3 regions of the Pectobacterium sp. A5351 genome follow, and region 1 is predicted to be linked to each of the others. Evidence: predicted binding sites of a transcription regulator. Region 1 holds the regulator's gene; each other region holds the start of a gene.
The links. Region 1 encodes LexA, which represses DNA repair genes until DNA is damaged. Its sites were predicted from a motif close to TNCTGTATGTACATACAGNA; they were not measured.

Region 1 (5,678 bases):
ATCTGGGGGATAAAAATTATGATCACACGAAGAGCAGCGGGGCAATGCGGCCAGGCCGACTATGGCTGGTTGCAGGCACGCTACACCTTCTCTTTTGGTCACTATTTTGATCCACAATTGCTGGGCTACGCTTCTCTGCGTGTGCTCAATCAGGAAGTATTAGCGCCGGGGGCATCATTCCAGCCACGAACCTACCCACGGGTTGATATTCTGAACATTATTCTTCAGGGCGAAGCTGAATACCGCGACAGCAATGGCCGCCACATTCAGGCCAAAGCTGGCGATGTTCTGTTGCTCGCGACTCAGCCGAACGTCAGCTATAGCGAACATAATACCAACGCCAGTAAGCCACTGACGCGTCTGCAATTGTGGCTTAACGCCTGCCAGACCCGAGAGAACAGTCCGTTACAGCGTATGGAATTAGATTCATCAAGCCATACTCTGCTTGCCTCGCCAGAAGGTGAACAGACCAGTCTGCAACTGCGCCAGCAGGTTTGGATCCATCATGTCGATCTCCAGCAGAATGAGCAAAGCACAATCGCGCTACAGGGCAATCAGGCATACCTCCAACTGATCCACGGTTCAATGGCGGTAAAAGGCAATCAGAACAGTGAAACACTACACTGCGGCGACGGCGCCTTTATTAAGGAAGAAACAGCGTTGACGCTACAAGCAGAAACACCGTTGCGGGCGTTGCTCATCGATCTGGTCGTGTAGTCCCCCTGTTCGTTGTTTTCGCAGAAAAACGCCGCCAGTTCGGCGTTTTTCTTCAGTCGTGGTAAGATATCCGTCTTGTTCCTCAATGCGTCAGGGTGATATGACAATGGATTCAACCAAACAGGACAAACTTCTTGCCCAGGCTGAACAGATTTGTCAGCAGCGCGCTGTGCGTCTCACGCCGCAGCGGTTAGAGGTTTTACGTCTAATGGCGCAGCAGTCCGGCGCTATCAGCGCTTATGACCTGCTGGATCTGCTGCGAGTGTCCGAACCTCAGGCCAAACCGCCGACCGTCTATCGCGCACTGGATTTTCTGCTGGAACAAGGCTTCATTCATCGAGTTGAGTCAAACAACAGCTACGTGCTGTGCCACCATATCGAAGACCACAGCCATACGTCAGCCCTGTTCATCTGCGATCGCTGCGGGCAGGTCACGGAACGTCAAACCGAAGGTGTGGAAGAAACACTACGTAGCCTGGCACAGCAGTCAGGATTTACGCTACGTCACAGCGTAGTGGAAGCTCACGGGCTGTGTGGCGGCTGTCAGGAAGTGGCATCGTGCAAGCAGCCGGATCATTGCGATCACGACCATACGGTTCCGATTAAAAAGCGTTAATGCTCATTGATGGAAGCTCCCGCATGACAGGGGTTTTCTCAGCACAAAAAAACGATAGCCCTGAGGGCCATCGTCCTTTTCTACGGAGAAGCATCACATTCACTACCAATGATATTTGTGGTGCGTTTCCCAGTGCTTCACTTCTTTCTCTGCCGCTTCTTTTGCGTACCCGTAACGCTCCTGAATTCTCCCTACCAGTTGGCCACGTTTACCTTCGATGACCGTCAGGTCGTCATCCGTTAATTTGCCCCATTGCTCTTTTGCTTTACCTTTAAACTGTTTCCAGTTACCGCTGGCTTGGTCTTTATTCATAAGAATCTCCGTACCTTAGGTGTATTGCGCATAAATAAATCATGACTACAGACGCAGGCGTCAGTGTCAGATAAATCGGTCTATGCAGTAAGCAGCGTCATCATGGTGTGAACCATCACAGCGTTCTTCGCCACTGTCTCCCTTGATTGCCGGGCTAACCTAAATGTGATGGCTGATGATCAATCACCAAACGACCAAAAAAAAGATTAAAATGCTTACCTTGATAAAAATTATAGCTGAATACTTCACTTAAAATTGGAAACAAGGAATCTGTAGCTGGATAAGGTGTTAAGAAAGAGAAAATCACCGCAAAAGCAGTGAAAAAACAGGTGGTAAGGGGAATCGCAAAAAACACACGCTAAATGTAACGAAATATATACACATAGCAGATTAACACGCGGGGCAACCCACACATAAAGTGACTAGCCCATGAAGCGATTAACACAAAGAGGGTGATGCACTGACTCAGATAGACGAGTAGTGCATCTCTGTGAACCGTTAGCTCCAGTCGCTGTTACGAATGACGCCAACCGCTAAGCCTTCTATCGAAAAACTTTGCTCACGCAGGTCGACCACAATAGGGGAAAACTCTTCGTTTTCCGCGAGAAGATACACCGTATTACCCTGCTTTTTCAGGCGCTTCACCGTCACTTCATCATCAATACGTGCGACGACAATCTGACCATTGCGGACATCTTCTGTTTTATGCACGGCCAGTAGATCACCATCCATAATACCGATATCTTTCATCGACATACCGCTCACCCGCAGCAAAAAATCAGCGCTGGGTTTGAACATCGCAGGGTCAACCTGATAGCGACATTCGATATGTTCCTGCGCCAGCAGCGGTTCACCTGCGGCCACACGACCAACCAGAGGAATACCTGTCTCTTCTTCCATCAGCAGACGAATACCACGAGACGCGCCCGATACAATTTCAATCACACCTTTACGGGCCAGCGCTTTCAGATGTTCTTCAGCTGCATTGGGAGAGCGAAACCCTAGTTGTTGAGCAATTTCCGCCCGCGTTGGCGGCATTCCGGTTTGCGCAATATGATCGCGGATCAGGTCATAAACCTGCTGCTGCCTTGCTGTTAATACTTTCATTCCGCCCCCTGGTTGTTTATACAGTCTTGCTGTGAGTATATACAGGTAAGCCACAATTGGGAATGGAGATATCGGCAAAGCCTCTGACTTTTATTCATTTATGCGTACCGTCAGGCAAAATGTTGCCAGAGGATGCTGCCCCACACGACAGCCGCTAACGCGATGGCAACAAAAACAGCCGCCGAGCCGATATCTTTTGCCCTTCCGGATAATTCGTGATGCTCAGGGCCAATACGATCGACAACCGCTTCAATCGCACTGTTAGCCAACTCAAAAAGCATAATCAATACGGCAGACCCGATCAGCAGCAGTTTTTCAACCAGCGTAACCGGCAGCAAACACGCGATAATCACGCCGACAATTGTCAGTATGGTTTCCTGACGAAACGCTGCCTCATGATGCCACGCCTGCTTTAGCCCCTTAAGGGAATAACCGGTCGCCTTAATAATCCGGGTCATCCCCGTTGCTTTATTCATTTATCCTCCATTCTTTACGTAAAATAGTTCGCATTTTAACGCGCTCATGTTGTCTCATCACCACAGATCTCCGGCGCAGTTTCTGGTATCCTTGCGGCGCATTGCTAACAAGAGGCTCCAAGTTGTTATGTCAGGTTGGCGTAAAATTTACTATAAATTATTGAATCTCCCACTGAAACTGCTGGTTAAAAGCAAAGTTATTCCCGCAGATCCCGTGGTCGAGCTGGGGTTAGATCCCTCACGTCCTATACTCTATGTTCTGCCTTATAACTCTCAGGCGGATCTCTTGACGCTACGTGCGAAATGCCTGGCATTGGGGCTACCCGATCCTTCGCTATCGTTCGAATTCAATGGCGTCGAACTTCCTAGCCACGTCTTTATTAATGACGGGCCGCGCGTCTTCCGCTATTACGTTCCCAAGCAGAAATCCGTCAAGCTGTTCCACGACTATCTGGACTTGCATCGTGCCAATCCAGATTTAGACGTACAGATGGTGCCGGTTTCCGTGATGTTTGGACGTTCTCCGGGTCGGGAAGGCCATTCTCAGGCCACACCGCACCTGCGGCTGCTCAACGGCATTGAGAAATTCTTCGCCGTCCTGTGGTTAGGACGAGACAGCTTTGTCCGTTTCTCTAGCCCGGTGTCGCTGCGCTATATGGCAACCGAGCATGGCACAGACAAAACCATAGCCCACAAACTGGCACGTGTCGCGCGTATGCACTTCTCCCGCCAGCGTTTGGCGGCAGTTGGCCCGCGTTTGCCGGTACGTCAGGAACTGTTTAATAAGCTGCTGGATTCCAAAGCGATCAAGAAAGCCGTGGACGATGAGGCGCGCAGTAAGAAGATTTCTACTGAGAAAGCGCAGCAGAACGCGATTGCGCTGATGGAAGAAATCGCCGCCGACTTCTCCTACGAAGCCGTGCGTCTGTCAGATCGCGTCTTAAGCTGGACGTGGAACCGCCTTTATCAAGGGATCAACGTCCATAACGCCGAACGCGTTCGCCAGTTGGCACAGGATGGTCACGGTATCGTCTATGTGCCCTGTCACCGCAGCCATATGGACTATCTGCTGCTGTCCTACGTTCTGTACCATCAGGGCTTAGTACCGCCGCACATCGCCGCGGGCATCAATCTGAATTTCTGGCCAGCGGGGCCGATCTTCCGCCGTCTTGGCGCTTTCTTCATTCGCCGTACCTTCAAGGGCAACAAGCTGTACTCCACGATTTTCCGTGAGTATCTGGGTGAACTGTTTGCCCGCGGCTATTCGGTGGAATACTTCATGGAAGGTGGACGTTCGCGCACCGGTCGTCTGTTGGAGCCCAAAACCGGTACGCTGGCTATGACCATTCAGGCCATGCTCAGAGGCGGTACGCGCCCTATCACGCTGGTGCCGATTTATGTCGGTTACGAGCATGTGATGGAAGTCGGCACCTATGCGAAAGAGCTGCGCGGCGCGGTGAAGGAAAAAGAAGGCTTTATGCAGATGGTGCGCGGTTTGCGCAAACTGCGTAATCTGGGTCAGGGTTATGTGAACTTCGGTGAACCGCTCCCGCTGACCACCTATCTGAACCAGCATGTTCCACAATGGCGTGATGCGATTGACCCTATCGAAGCACAGCGTCCAAGCTGGTTAACGCCGACGGTGCAGGATATCTCTATGGATATCATGGTACGCATCAATAACTCTGCGGCAGCAAACGCGATGAACCTGTGTTCTACGGCCTTATTGGCATCACGCCAACGTTCACTGACACGTGAACAAATGCAAGAACAATTGGATTGCTATCTGCAACTGCTGCGCCAGGTTCCTTACCACAAAGATATTACGGTTCCGAAAAAGACAGCGGATGAACTGTTGGAACATGCGTTGAGCATGAACAAGTTCGAAGTCGAGAAGGACAGCATTGGCGATATCATCATTCTGCCGCGCGAGCAGGCCGTTCTGATGACGTACTATCGCAATAACATCCAGCATCTGTTGGTCTTACCGTCGCTGATCGCCAGCATCGTCATCCATCATCGCCGGATTACGCTTGCCGAAGTCGTACGACAGATCGCGCTGATTTATCCGCTGCTGCAATCTGAACTGTTCCTGCATTATTCCAAAGAGCAGTTACCGGGCGTACTGGAAACGTTGGCTAACGAGCTGATTCAACAGCAATTACTATGCAGCCGCGACGGCGAACTGGCTATCAATCCGCCACGCATCCGTACGTTGCAATTGCTGTCAGCAGGCGTACGTGAAACGCTGCAACGCTATGCGATTACGCTGTCGTTGCTATGTGCAAATCCAGAAATCAACCGTGGAACGCTGGAGAAAGAGAGCCGGAATATGGCACAACGCCTGTCCGTCCTGCACGGTATCAACGCTCCAGAGTTCTTTGATAAAGCGGTGTTCTCAACGCTGGTCGCGACCTTACGAACAGAAGGGTATATCACCGACAGCGCGG
Region 2 (5,678 bases), 1.3 Mb from region 1:
CGGTAATACCGAGCCAGACGTGATGCAGACCAACTGGAACTGGCTGCCAATTTTCTCTAAAAACGGCGATGGTTTTTACGATCTGAACAAAGTGAAAGATTCTCTGGATCTGACCCAGTTCGAAACCAAAGAGCTGCAAAACACCACGGTCAACGGCAAACTGAACGGTATTCCAATTTCCGTTACTGCTCGCGTGTTCTATTTCAACACCGAAAGCTGGAAAAAAGCCGGTCTGGAATATCCGAAAACGTGGGACGAGCTGCTGAACGCCGGTAAAGTGTTCAAAGAAAAACTGGGCGACCAATACTACCCTATCGTATTGGAACATCAGGATTCTCTGGCGCTGCTGAACTCTTATATGGTTCAGAAGTACAACATTCCAGCGATTGATGTAAAAGCTCAAAAATTCGCCTACAGCGATGCGCAATGGGCTGAATTCTTTGGCATGTACAAAAAACTGATCGACAGCCATGTCATGCCTGATGCGAAGTACTATGCCTCTTTCGGCAAGAGCAACATGTATGAAATGAAGCCATGGATCACAGGCGAATGGTCTGGTACTTACATGTGGAACTCCACCATTACCAAATACTCTGACAACCTGCAACCACCAGCAAAACTGGAATTGGGTAGCTACCCAATGCTGCCAGGTGCGAAAGATGCCGGCTTGTTCTTCAAACCTGCACAGATGCTGTCTATCGGTAAATCGACTAAGTATCCTAAAGAGTCTGCTCAGTTGATCAACTTCCTGCTGAACAGCAAAGAAGGTGCTCAGGCTCTGGGTCTGGAACGTGGTGTTCCATTGAGTAAAGCGGCTGTTGCTCAGCTGACTGCTGATGGTGTCATCAAAGACGATGCTCCAGCAGTTGCCGGGTTGAAACTGGCGCTGTCTCTGCCACATGACGTTGCCGTTTCTCCATATTTCGACGATCCGCAAATCGTTTCTCTGTTTGGTGATACCATCCAGTCTATCGATTACGGCCAGAAATCTGTGGAAGACGCAGCGAAATACTTCCAGCGTCAATCTGAGCGTATTCTGAAACGCGCAATGAAATAATGTAATACCCGATTTACCCTGTAATTCATCCCTGCCGTACTGACGGCAGGGATTTTTCATTTAAATTAAAACAACCGCTATATTCAATTCGATCTCCCTCACAATTTGAAACCCCATTTTACTTTTTGTTACTCAAGACGATCTCGATCACAGAACGCAGCTTAATAATAAATAAAATAGAACTTGTCCCAAAAAGCATAATGCGCGTTTTTATTAAGCAATATCCTAACCAATAGGGAATATAACAATGAAATTTAAATTACTCGCTCTGGCTGTTACGTCATTAATTAGTGTAAATGCAATGGCTGTGACAATTGATTATCGTCATGAAATGCAAGACACTGCCAAAAACGACCATAAAGACCGTATTTCAATGTCTCACCGTTTTGCTAATGGATTCGGACTTTCAGTCGAAGCAAAATGGAAAAATGGCGAACCAAACAATAATACGGTTGGAAACCGCATAACCCCAAATAAACCGTACCATGAGACGGTTAGTAATGGCACTGAAGTGGTTGCCAGCTATGTTTACAACTTCAATAAAACCTTTTCTCTGGAACCAGGTTTCTCTTTAGATTCAAGCTCTACCTCTAACAACTACCGCCCTTATTTACGCGGTAAAGTCAATATCACTGACGATCTGTCTACTTCATTACGCTATCGCCCATATTACAAACGCAACAGTGGCAGCATTGGTGGCAGAAACACTTCAGAAAACGGATATAACTTAACCGCCGTTGTTAGCTATAAATTCCTGAAAGACTTCCAGGTTGATTACGAACTGGATTATAAGAAAGTAAATAGAGCTTTCGCCTATCAATACGACAATGAAACATACAATTTCGACCATGATGTGAAATTGTCCTATAAACTGGATAAAAACTGGAAACCTTATATGGCAGTCGGTAACGTTGCAGAATCTGGCGGCACCACTGACCACCGTCAAACTCGTTACCGTGTTGGTGTGCAATACAGCTTCTAATAACGGCCTTATTATTTAAATAAGCGTTATGAGTTAGCAAAAGGGATGTTAGTGTTAATGGATTCACCTGTTTTATTTTTATCATTAACATCTCTTTATTATGTCCGTCGTAGGTTTAGCAAGTTAGTTACGTTTCATTGTTACATGTAGTGTCGTTAGCTGCGGTTTAGCTACATGCGTTTTAGCTGTTGGAATGGCTGTGTCTGATTTACCCTCTTCGTGTATGAATGTTATTTCTTTATTAAAATTTGCGGTTCAGGGTGGTCATTTTTTCTCCGATGTGATGGCTACCCTATTTTTTTACCATCGCCCAACGATTTCCCCCCTCCTTCCCTTTGTCAGGTGATCTATCATGATTGTTCGTTCTCTGCTTGTCGGGGCCATTATGATGTCTGTAAATGGATTCAGTTACGCCCAACCTGTTTTTCCTATCTGGCCACACGGCGAAGCGCCGGGTGCCTCTTCTTCAACGGCACAGCCGCAACTGGTCGAACGAAGCAAAGATCCCTCTCTTCCCGATCGGGCAGCAACCGGTATTCGCAGCCCCGAAATTACCGTTTATCCAGCAGAGAAGCCTAATGGCATGGCATTGCTCATTACGCCCGGCGGATCTTACCAGCGCGTGGTGTTGGATAAGGAAGGCAGCGATCTGGCCCCTTTCTTTAATCAGCAGGGATACACGCTTTTTGTGATGACCTACCGTATGCCCGGTGAAGGCCATAAAGAAGGCGCTGATGCTCCATTGGCCGATGCACAGCGTGCTATAAGAACCCTGAGAGCCAACGCTGAGAAATGGCACATTAACCCACAGCGCATCGGTATTATGGGGTTTTCCGCAGGTGGTCATGTTGCTGCCAGCCTCGGAACCCGATTTGCGCAGTCCGTTTACCCCGCGACCGATGCCATTGATAGCGTAAGTGCACGTCCTGATTTCATGGTGCTGATGTACCCCGTGATTTCGATGCAGGCGGATATTGCGCATGCAGGCTCGCGCAAACAGTTAATCGGCGAACAGCCGACGGAAGCGCAGGTGCTACGTTACTCTCCAGAGAAACAGGTTACCGCACAAACGCCCCCTACATTTCTGGTGCATGCGGTTGATGACCCTTCGGTATCGGTTGATAACAGTCTGGTAATGTTCAGCGCACTGCGGGCAAAACAAATTCCGGTTGAAATGCATCTCTTTGAGAAAGGTAAACACGGTTTCGGCCTGCGCGGTACCAAAGGGCTGCCTGCCGCTGCCTGGCCTCAACTGCTGGACAACTGGCTACGTGTTTTACCGGTAAACAACGAACAGCCGAAAGCCGCGCCATAAAAGGCGTCACACACCCTAGCCGAAATAAATCGTTACGCCGTCACCGCTTCCGCAGGCAGGAATAATCTCTTATACTGTATAAAATAACAGTTTTATTTGAGACGTTTCATGACTGCGGAAGGACACCTGCTGTTTTCTGTTGCCTGCGCGATTCTGGCTAAAAAAGTTGAGCTATCGCCAGCGCTGGCTACCGGAGACTGGTGGCACATTATTCCCGGAGCACTCCTTACCGCGCTACTGCCCGATATCGATCACCCCAAATCCGTCCTCGGGCAGCGCCTGAAGTGGCTTTCTTCGCCTATTGCCCGCCTCTTTGGTCATCGTGGATTTACCCACAGCCTCCTTGCCATCGCCGCCGGTATTTTCTTTATCCAGACGCGCCTACCGCCAGATTGGCCGATCCCGACGGATGCCTACCATGCCATGATCGTCGGTTATCTGAGCCACATCCTTGCCGATATGCTGACCCCCTCCGGCGTTCCCCTGCTTTGGCCCTGCCGCTGGCGTTTCCGTTTACCGCTCTTAAACAGCCAAAAAGGCAATCAACTGGAACGCTTCCTGTGTATTGCCTGTATCGGTTTTTCACTGTATCAGCCGCAGAAGAATTTGAATTGCTGCACCTACGAGCAGTCATTTCGTTTTTTGCAGTCGACGCAAACGTACCTCTTGCAATACGTGAAATAACGGCGTTACTTACCGTCAGACATATCTCTATAACATGATGGCAAAAGACCTGTTATCCTGTGCGCGTTTGTTATTTTTTATCGCAAAAAATCACACTGCCTCCACCGACTTACGCTGCTGCGCTGGGTTGCGGGCAATGTGGCGCGATTCACTGATAGGGAGCAAAGCCGGATGAATTTTCCGCTACTCATAAATATTCTGCTATTTGTCGTATTACTACTCGGGCTTGGTTACGCCAGCCGTAACGCCTCCTGGAGTCTGGCAAAGAAAGTGTTGCTGGGTTTGGTTGTCGGGGTGTTATTTGGCCTGGCGCTGCATCTGATTTATGGCGGCGACAACCCGATCATTAAGCAATCCATCTCATGGTTTAATATCGTCGGTAATGGCTATGTGCAGCTGTTACAGATGATCGTCATGCCGCTGGTCTTTATCTCCATCCTGAATTCCGTTGCCAAGCTGCATAATGCGTCGTCATTAGGGAAAATCAGTCTATTAACCCTTTCCACCCTATTGCTCACCACGCTGATTTCTGCGCTGGTCGGCGTCTTTGTGACTAACCTGTTTGGCCTGACGGCTACCGGGCTGGTGCAAGGGGCGCAGGAAACCGCGCGATTAACGGCGATTGAAAACAACTATGCGGGTAAAGTTGCAGACCTTAACGTGCCTCAGCTTATCCTGTCATTCATTCCTAAAAACCCGTTTGCTGAGCTGACCGGCGCAAACCCGACATCCATCATCAGCATCGTCGTCTTCGCGGCGTTTCTGGGCGTTGCGGCTCTGCAACTGCTGAAAGATGACGCGGTGAAAGGCGAACGTGTGTTAACCGCCATTGACACGCTGCAATCCTGGGTGATGAAACTCGTTCGTCTGGTGATGAAATTGACCCCTTACGGCGTCATGGCGTTAATGACCAAAATGGTCGCCAGTTCTAACCTGCAAGACATCCTCAAGCTGGGCAGCTTTGTTGTCGCCTCCTATCTGGGGCTGGCGATTATGTTCGGGGTCCATGCACTAATTCTGTCTTTCACTGGCATCAATCCAGCACATTTTTACCGCAAAGTCTGGCCAGTGCTGACGTTCGCGTTTACCAGCCGTTCCAGCGCGGCGACAATCCCACTCAGCATTGAGGCACAAACGCGCCGTATTGGCGTGCCGCAATCTATCGCCAGCTTTGCCGCGTCTTTCGGTACAACCATCGGTCAGAACGGCTGTGCGGGGCTTTACCCAGCCATGTTGGCCGTCATGGTCGCCCCAACGGTCGGCATTAACCCGTTGGATCCCGTCTGGATCGCGACGCTGGTCGGTATCGTCACCATCAGTTCTGCCGGCGTAGCCGGTGTGGGCGGCGGCGCAACCTTTGCCGCGTTAATCGTCCTGCCTGCAATGGGGCTGCCGGTGACCCTCGTTGCGCTGCTGATTTCCATTGAGCCGCTTATCGATATGGGCCGTACGGCGCTTAACGTCAGCGGTTCGATGACGGCCGGTACCGTCACCAGCCAGTTGATGAAGCAGACGGATAAAACGGTTTTCAACGCGCAGGATGACGCTGAGCTGACACATCACTAAGCCACGTTTGCCATGCAAAAAAACGCCGACGGCTGATGCTGTCGGCGTTTTTTTATGACGGGCCGTTGCTACAC
Region 3 (5,678 bases), 2.0 Mb from region 1:
AACCACTTTTTCATACGCATAATCCTTTGAATTTCCTGATATAACAACCTTCACATAATGAGGTCAGGTACCTTGCACGAGACCAATGTGATTTGTGGATCGGTGTTATTTGTCGAACTACGTTATCTGTAGATCTATGTTATTTGTAGATCTATGTTATTTGTAGATCTATGTTATCTGAACCCACTCGGGCGGTGATAGGTGAATTATCTGCTTATCACCGCTTTTACGCTTCTTTGCATAAGGGCTGCACGCGCAGCCCTTATAGTGGAGTGAGGTCAATCAATACAACGTGCTCATTCCATGGATGGCGGAGCCAATACCTCGCGATTGCCATTGTGCCCAGGGGAGCTGACGATGCCCTGCGCTTCCATTTGCTCAACGATTCGCGCGGCGCGGTTATAGCCGATTCGGAACTGGCGCTGTACACCGGAAATGGATGCACGGCGCTTATCGACCACAAACTCTACTGCCTGATCGAACAGAGGATCGAGTTCTTCATCGCCATCAAGGCCGAGGCTTCCACCTTCACCATCATCGCCACCACTGACAATATTATCGATATATTGAGGACGCCCACGCGCTTTCCAGTCCTGAACGACGGCGTGAACCTCCTCGTCACGGACAAAAGCGCCATGAACACGGACAGGTATCGAGGAGTTCGGGGCCATATACAGCATATCCCCCATCCCCAATAGCGACTCTGCGCCGCCTTGATCGAGGATAGTCCGTGAGTCAATTTTGCTGGACACAGTAAACGCGATACGCGTCGGAATATTTGCCTTGATCAATCCGGTGATCACATCAACGGAAGGACGCTGCGTCGCCAGTACCAGGTGAATACCCGCAGCACGGGCTTTTTGCGCCAGTCGGGCAATCAGTTCTTCAACTTTCTTGCCCACCGCCATCATCAGGTCAGCAAATTCATCGACCATCACCACAATATACGGCAGTTTTTCCAGCACTGGCGGCGTCATGTCCATACTGTCACCCGGCTTCCAGAACGGATCGGGGATCGGGCGTCCCATCGCATTTGCCATCATCACCCGTTCGTTGTATCCCGCCAGATTACGCACGCCAAGCGCCGACATCATCTTATAGCGGCGTTCCATTTCACCGACACACCAGCGCAACGCATTTGCCGCATCCTTCATATCGGTCACGACTTCCGTCAACAAATGTGGAATACCTTCGTACACCGAGAGCTCCAGCATTTTCGGGTCAATCATGATAAAGCGTACGTCTTCCGGCGTCGCTTTATACAACATACTGATGATCATGGCGTTGACGCCGACCGATTTACCCGACCCCGTCGTACCCGCAACCAGCAGGTGCGGCATTTTCGCTAAATCGGCAACGACAGGCTCGCCTGCAATATCTTTACCCAGCACAATCGACAGCGGTGATGGATTATCCCGGAACTGATCGCAGTCCAATACTTCGCGCAGATAAACCGTCTGACGATGCGCGTTCGGCAATTCCAGCCCGACATACGGTTTGCCCGGAATGACCTCAACAATACGCACCGCGACGACTGACAGAGAACGCGCCAAATCGCGCGACAGATTCGAGATACGCGCCGCTTTAACACCCGGCGCCAGATCCAATTCAAACCGCGTGATCACCGGGCCTGGAGAATGATCGACCACATCTGCTTTTACCCGGAAATCAGCCAAACGCGCTTCGATCAGTCGCGCCGTCTGTTCCAACGCGAAATTATCAACAGGCGCTTCGCTGGCCGGTGGCGGAGTCAACAAATCCAACGTTGGCAGCGGCGTAGTTGGCTTCTGCAGCGGTTGTTCATTGCGCATCAGGAACGGGTGAATCAAGCCATCCATTGCCGGATGATGCGTTGGTGCTGCCACAGTTTCCTGTTTCGCGACCTCAACAGGCGCTGGCGTTGGTTGCGCTGGCTGACCAAACGTCAACGGGTTACGCTCATCAGCGTCGTCGTTATCCTCACCAGCGTGCATCGGTGGAAGATCGGGTTCGGCACGATAAGACGGCTGTGTATACGTCGGCTCACTAAACGCAGGCGGCTCAGGTTCACGATTATTCTCCGCGCTAAACGGCGAGAATGAAAAAGCGTTATGCGATGCCACAGGCGTCGGCTGAACAGGTTCACTGACCGCAGGCGATGCTGTCGGAGCAGGCCTCTCCTCATCGTACTGTGGTGCATTAGCATCATAGCGGGACTGTTGCTGTGCAGCGAAATCCCTGGCGAGCTGCGCTTGCAGAAGCGCGTCTTCATCCTCTTCCTGTGACGGATATTCCTCACCGTAACGCTCGCGCTGCTGATTCAGGTACTCCTGCTGTAGCGCGACTTCCTGACGGGCAATCTCATCAGGTGTTTCTTCCTGATAGATGTCGTTCGTCAATTCCGTTTCCGCACTCTTATTCTGCGCCTGTAGCCTTGCTTGCTCTTCGGCCAGCCGCTGCGACGGCAGTTTGATTCCGTATGACGCCAATTCGCGACGAGTAGGAATACGCACCGGATTAGGGCGCGGCAGTTCCGGTCCAACGCCGCGTTTAATCTGCGGGTTGTCATCCTCATCGGCGCTGAACGCCGGCATAAAGGTATTGTTCGCGTTGAAATCTGCATCACGTGTAGGCAATGGCGCTTCAGCAAAGGGCTGAACCACTGGTGCTGTTACGATCGGCGGTACGGCACTCTCTCCGTAACTATTCCCGTAAGGTGCATACGCACTGCTATGAAGTTCAGGCGACGTCGCAATCTCTGGCATCGCTGCTGGCGTTTCAGGGATTTCAAACGAATACAGCGGCGGATTCAGCGATGATGTCTTATCGATCGTTGATGGGGCAACAGGTGGCACAATAGCAGACGATGCATCAGGCAACGCAGAATCAGACGCGGCCAGTTCAGGGAATGTTGACGCTTCTGCGGAGAAGCTCGCTGGTGTAGTGGTCGACGCATTTTCGGCTGAAGAGGATAGTGATGCTTCCATCTTATTGTCTGCCGCAATGTCGTTTGCTGCATCAGCCACAGAAGGCGCAGAAAACAGCACATCATCGTCATCGCGCGGTTGCGTTACCGCCTCGTCCGCCGCTTCATCGTGGCGCAAGTTAAGCACGTTGCGTTCATCTTCTTCACGGTCGTTTTCTTCGCGGTAGTCTTCATCGCGACGTGAACGGTTTGACATAAATGTCAGGCAGCCCAAGACACCGGCACCAATTTTTTCAGCGATCGTTAACCATGACCAACCGGTAAACAGCGTTAACCCAGCGCCCCACACGCACAGCAGAATCAACGTCGCGCCCATGCTGTTAAAACGCGGGATCATTGAGCTGCTCAACAGGCTTCCCAACACACCACCGGAAGCAAAATAGTAGAGATCGTCAATATTCAACGCAGCCAGACCACACGAGGTCAGGATCAGCGCCAATGTCCCAATCAGGCGAAGTGAAAAGGTAAAGTAGTCGATAGACTGGTGGTTATCACGCTGGCGGAAAGCAGCCCAGCACAGGGATAACATAATCGGCGGAATGGCATAGGCCAGCACACCAAAAATAAAGAACAGCGTATCCGCCAGCCATGCGCCTGCTACACCACCAAGGTTGTGAATCGGTTCGTGCCATGCCGTCTGTGACCAACTGGGATCGGAGGGGCTGAAACTGAGTAGTGCGACACTGAGATAAACCGCCAAAAGTGCCACAACGATTAAAATCGCTTCAAGCAAGCGACGTGTTCCACTGAGTTTTTTCAGGGTAACGTCTTTATCTTCTGTATATTCCTGGCTCAAGAGTCTCTCCAGGGGCCTGTAAGGTTTATGACAAAGCGCCGAGAAAACCCGGCGCTGGGACTGTATAAATTCACAGGAGTGTAGCTGAATTTATCGGGTTTTGCACCCACACGTTTATCGCGTCTTAATAACCAGACGGTTGCTTTGCTTCACTTCTTCCATCACCACATAAGTACGGGTGTCGTTTACGCCCGGCAAACGCAGCAGCGTTTCACCCAGGAGCTTACGGTAAGCAGACATATCCGGCACGCGCGTTTTCAACAGGTAGTCAAAATCACCAGAAACCAGATGACATTCCTGAATTTCTTCCAGCTTCTGCACCGCAGCATTAAACTGTTCAAACACATCAGGCGCGCCGCGGTTTAGCGTTATTTCAACAAAAACCAGCAGTGACGCATCCAGATAATGCGGGTTTAGCAGCGCTGTGTAGCCGTTAATGAACCCCTGTCTTTCCAGACGACGCACGCGTTCCAGACAAGGTGTTGGCGACAGCCCAACACGTTTGGACAGCTCGACATTGGAAATACGCCCATCTTTTTGCAATTCGTTCAGGATGTTACGATCAATACGATCGAGATCTTTTCCTGGCCGTTTTTTAGTGTCTACCATTATTATTGTCTCTCTTCACTTTTCCCTGCACCCGCTTACCCCGATAGACCTCATGTATCAGAGCTACCCTTAAAGAAGACACGCTGCCTATTTTGTATATCAACAGTCATCAACTTCTCGTTCTCGCCCCACGTATTGCTCACCCGCGAAAAAGACCATCACGTCATATCCGTGCCCCAAAGGCCGACTACCTGCGCAAAAACGAATAAAAAGCCGAGCTTTTAACTGTTCACATACAAAAAATTTCCTCTTACCCAGATGTTTTCGCAAATGCACAGCCGATTGTCAAAGCAAAACAACGAAAATCAGAAGAAACTGCCAGATTGGATAAGCCAGAGCCATTCGCCAAGGTGACTTCAATCATTTTACTTATGAATGTGGCTGATTTTTCAGCTATTTGTCGTCACCATCGTCATTAACGATTAAACAAATAGCCAGCAACTTTTCTGCATACTTTTTTTACTCCTGTAATTTCCTTACAATCATTCTCATTGTCCGTGGCAGAGACTGTTCGTAATAAGGCAGCGAATTTGTCGTAGAGGCCGTTAATATGAACATTATCCGCCGTCATGAAATGAGGAAAGCATGGGTACCGTTAAACATCACAAGTTATTGATTCTGGGTTCAGGCCCGGCTGGCTATACCGCCGCAGTTTATGCTGCACGAGCGAACTTACAGCCAGTATTAATTACTGGTATGGAAAAAGGCGGTCAGTTGACGACCACGACCGAAGTCGAAAACTGGCCGGGCGACGCCGATGATTTAACAGGCCCACTGTTAATGGAACGCATGCACGCGCATGCAACCAAGTTCAATACCGAAGTAATCTTCGATCATATTGAACGTGTTGATTTGCAGAACCGTCCCTTCCGTTTATTCGGTGATAGCGACGAATACACCTGTGACGCGCTGATCATCGCCACCGGCGCATCGGCTCGCTACCTTGGTCTGCCATCTGAAGACGCATTTAAAGGCAAGGGCGTTTCCGCCTGTGCAACCTGTGACGGGTTCTTCTACCGTAATCAGAAAGTTGCCGTGGTGGGTGGCGGGAATACCGCCGTCGAAGAAGCGCTGTACCTGTCTAACATCGCTGCGGAAGTGCATTTAATCCACCGCCGCGAGACGTTCCGTTCAGAGAAGATTCTGATCGACCGCCTGATGGACAAAGTCAAAAATGGCAACATCATCCTGCATACTAACCGCACGCTGGACGAAGTGCTGGGCGATGATATGGGTGTAACCGGAGTTCGTATCCGCGATACGCAAAGCGATGCAGCGGAAGAGCTGGAACTGGCTGGCGTGTTTATC

Region 2: a site for LexA is predicted at 3,427-3,446, ahead of O1Q74_RS08785 (metal-dependent hydrolase). Genes of this name have one in related genera too.
Region 3: a site for LexA is predicted at 3,820-3,839, ahead of O1Q74_RS11840 (DNA translocase FtsK 4TM domain-containing protein). Genes of this name have one in related genera too.

The regions. Positions count from the first base shown of each region.
Region 1 covers NZ_CP116477.1:551,290-556,967, reverse strand. Annotated here, with positions in the region: gene O1Q74_RS02575 (pirin family protein) at 19-717, shown strand; gene zur (zinc uptake transcriptional repressor Zur) at 824-1,333, shown strand; gene O1Q74_RS02565 (CsbD family protein) at 1,436-1,645, opposite strand; gene lexA (transcriptional repressor LexA) at 2,144-2,752, opposite strand; gene O1Q74_RS02555 (diacylglycerol kinase) at 2,863-3,228, opposite strand; gene plsB (glycerol-3-phosphate 1-O-acyltransferase PlsB) at 3,356-5,678, shown strand, end outside.
Region 2 covers NZ_CP116477.1:1,845,329-1,851,006, reverse strand. Annotated here, with positions in the region: gene O1Q74_RS08800 (ABC transporter substrate-binding protein) at 1-1,057, shown strand, start outside; gene O1Q74_RS08795 (oligogalacturonate-specific porin KdgM family protein) at 1,305-2,039, shown strand; gene paeX (pectin acetylesterase PaeX) at 2,392-3,354, shown strand; gene O1Q74_RS08785 (metal-dependent hydrolase) at 3,463-4,038, shown strand; gene O1Q74_RS08780 (L-cystine transporter) at 4,210-5,604, shown strand.
Region 3 covers NZ_CP116477.1:2,527,454-2,533,131, forward strand. Annotated here, with positions in the region: gene lolA (outer membrane lipoprotein chaperone LolA) at 1-14, opposite strand, end outside; gene O1Q74_RS11840 (DNA translocase FtsK 4TM domain-containing protein) at 297-3,761, opposite strand; gene lrp (leucine-responsive transcriptional regulator Lrp) at 3,876-4,370, opposite strand; gene trxB (thioredoxin-disulfide reductase) at 4,956-5,678, shown strand, end outside.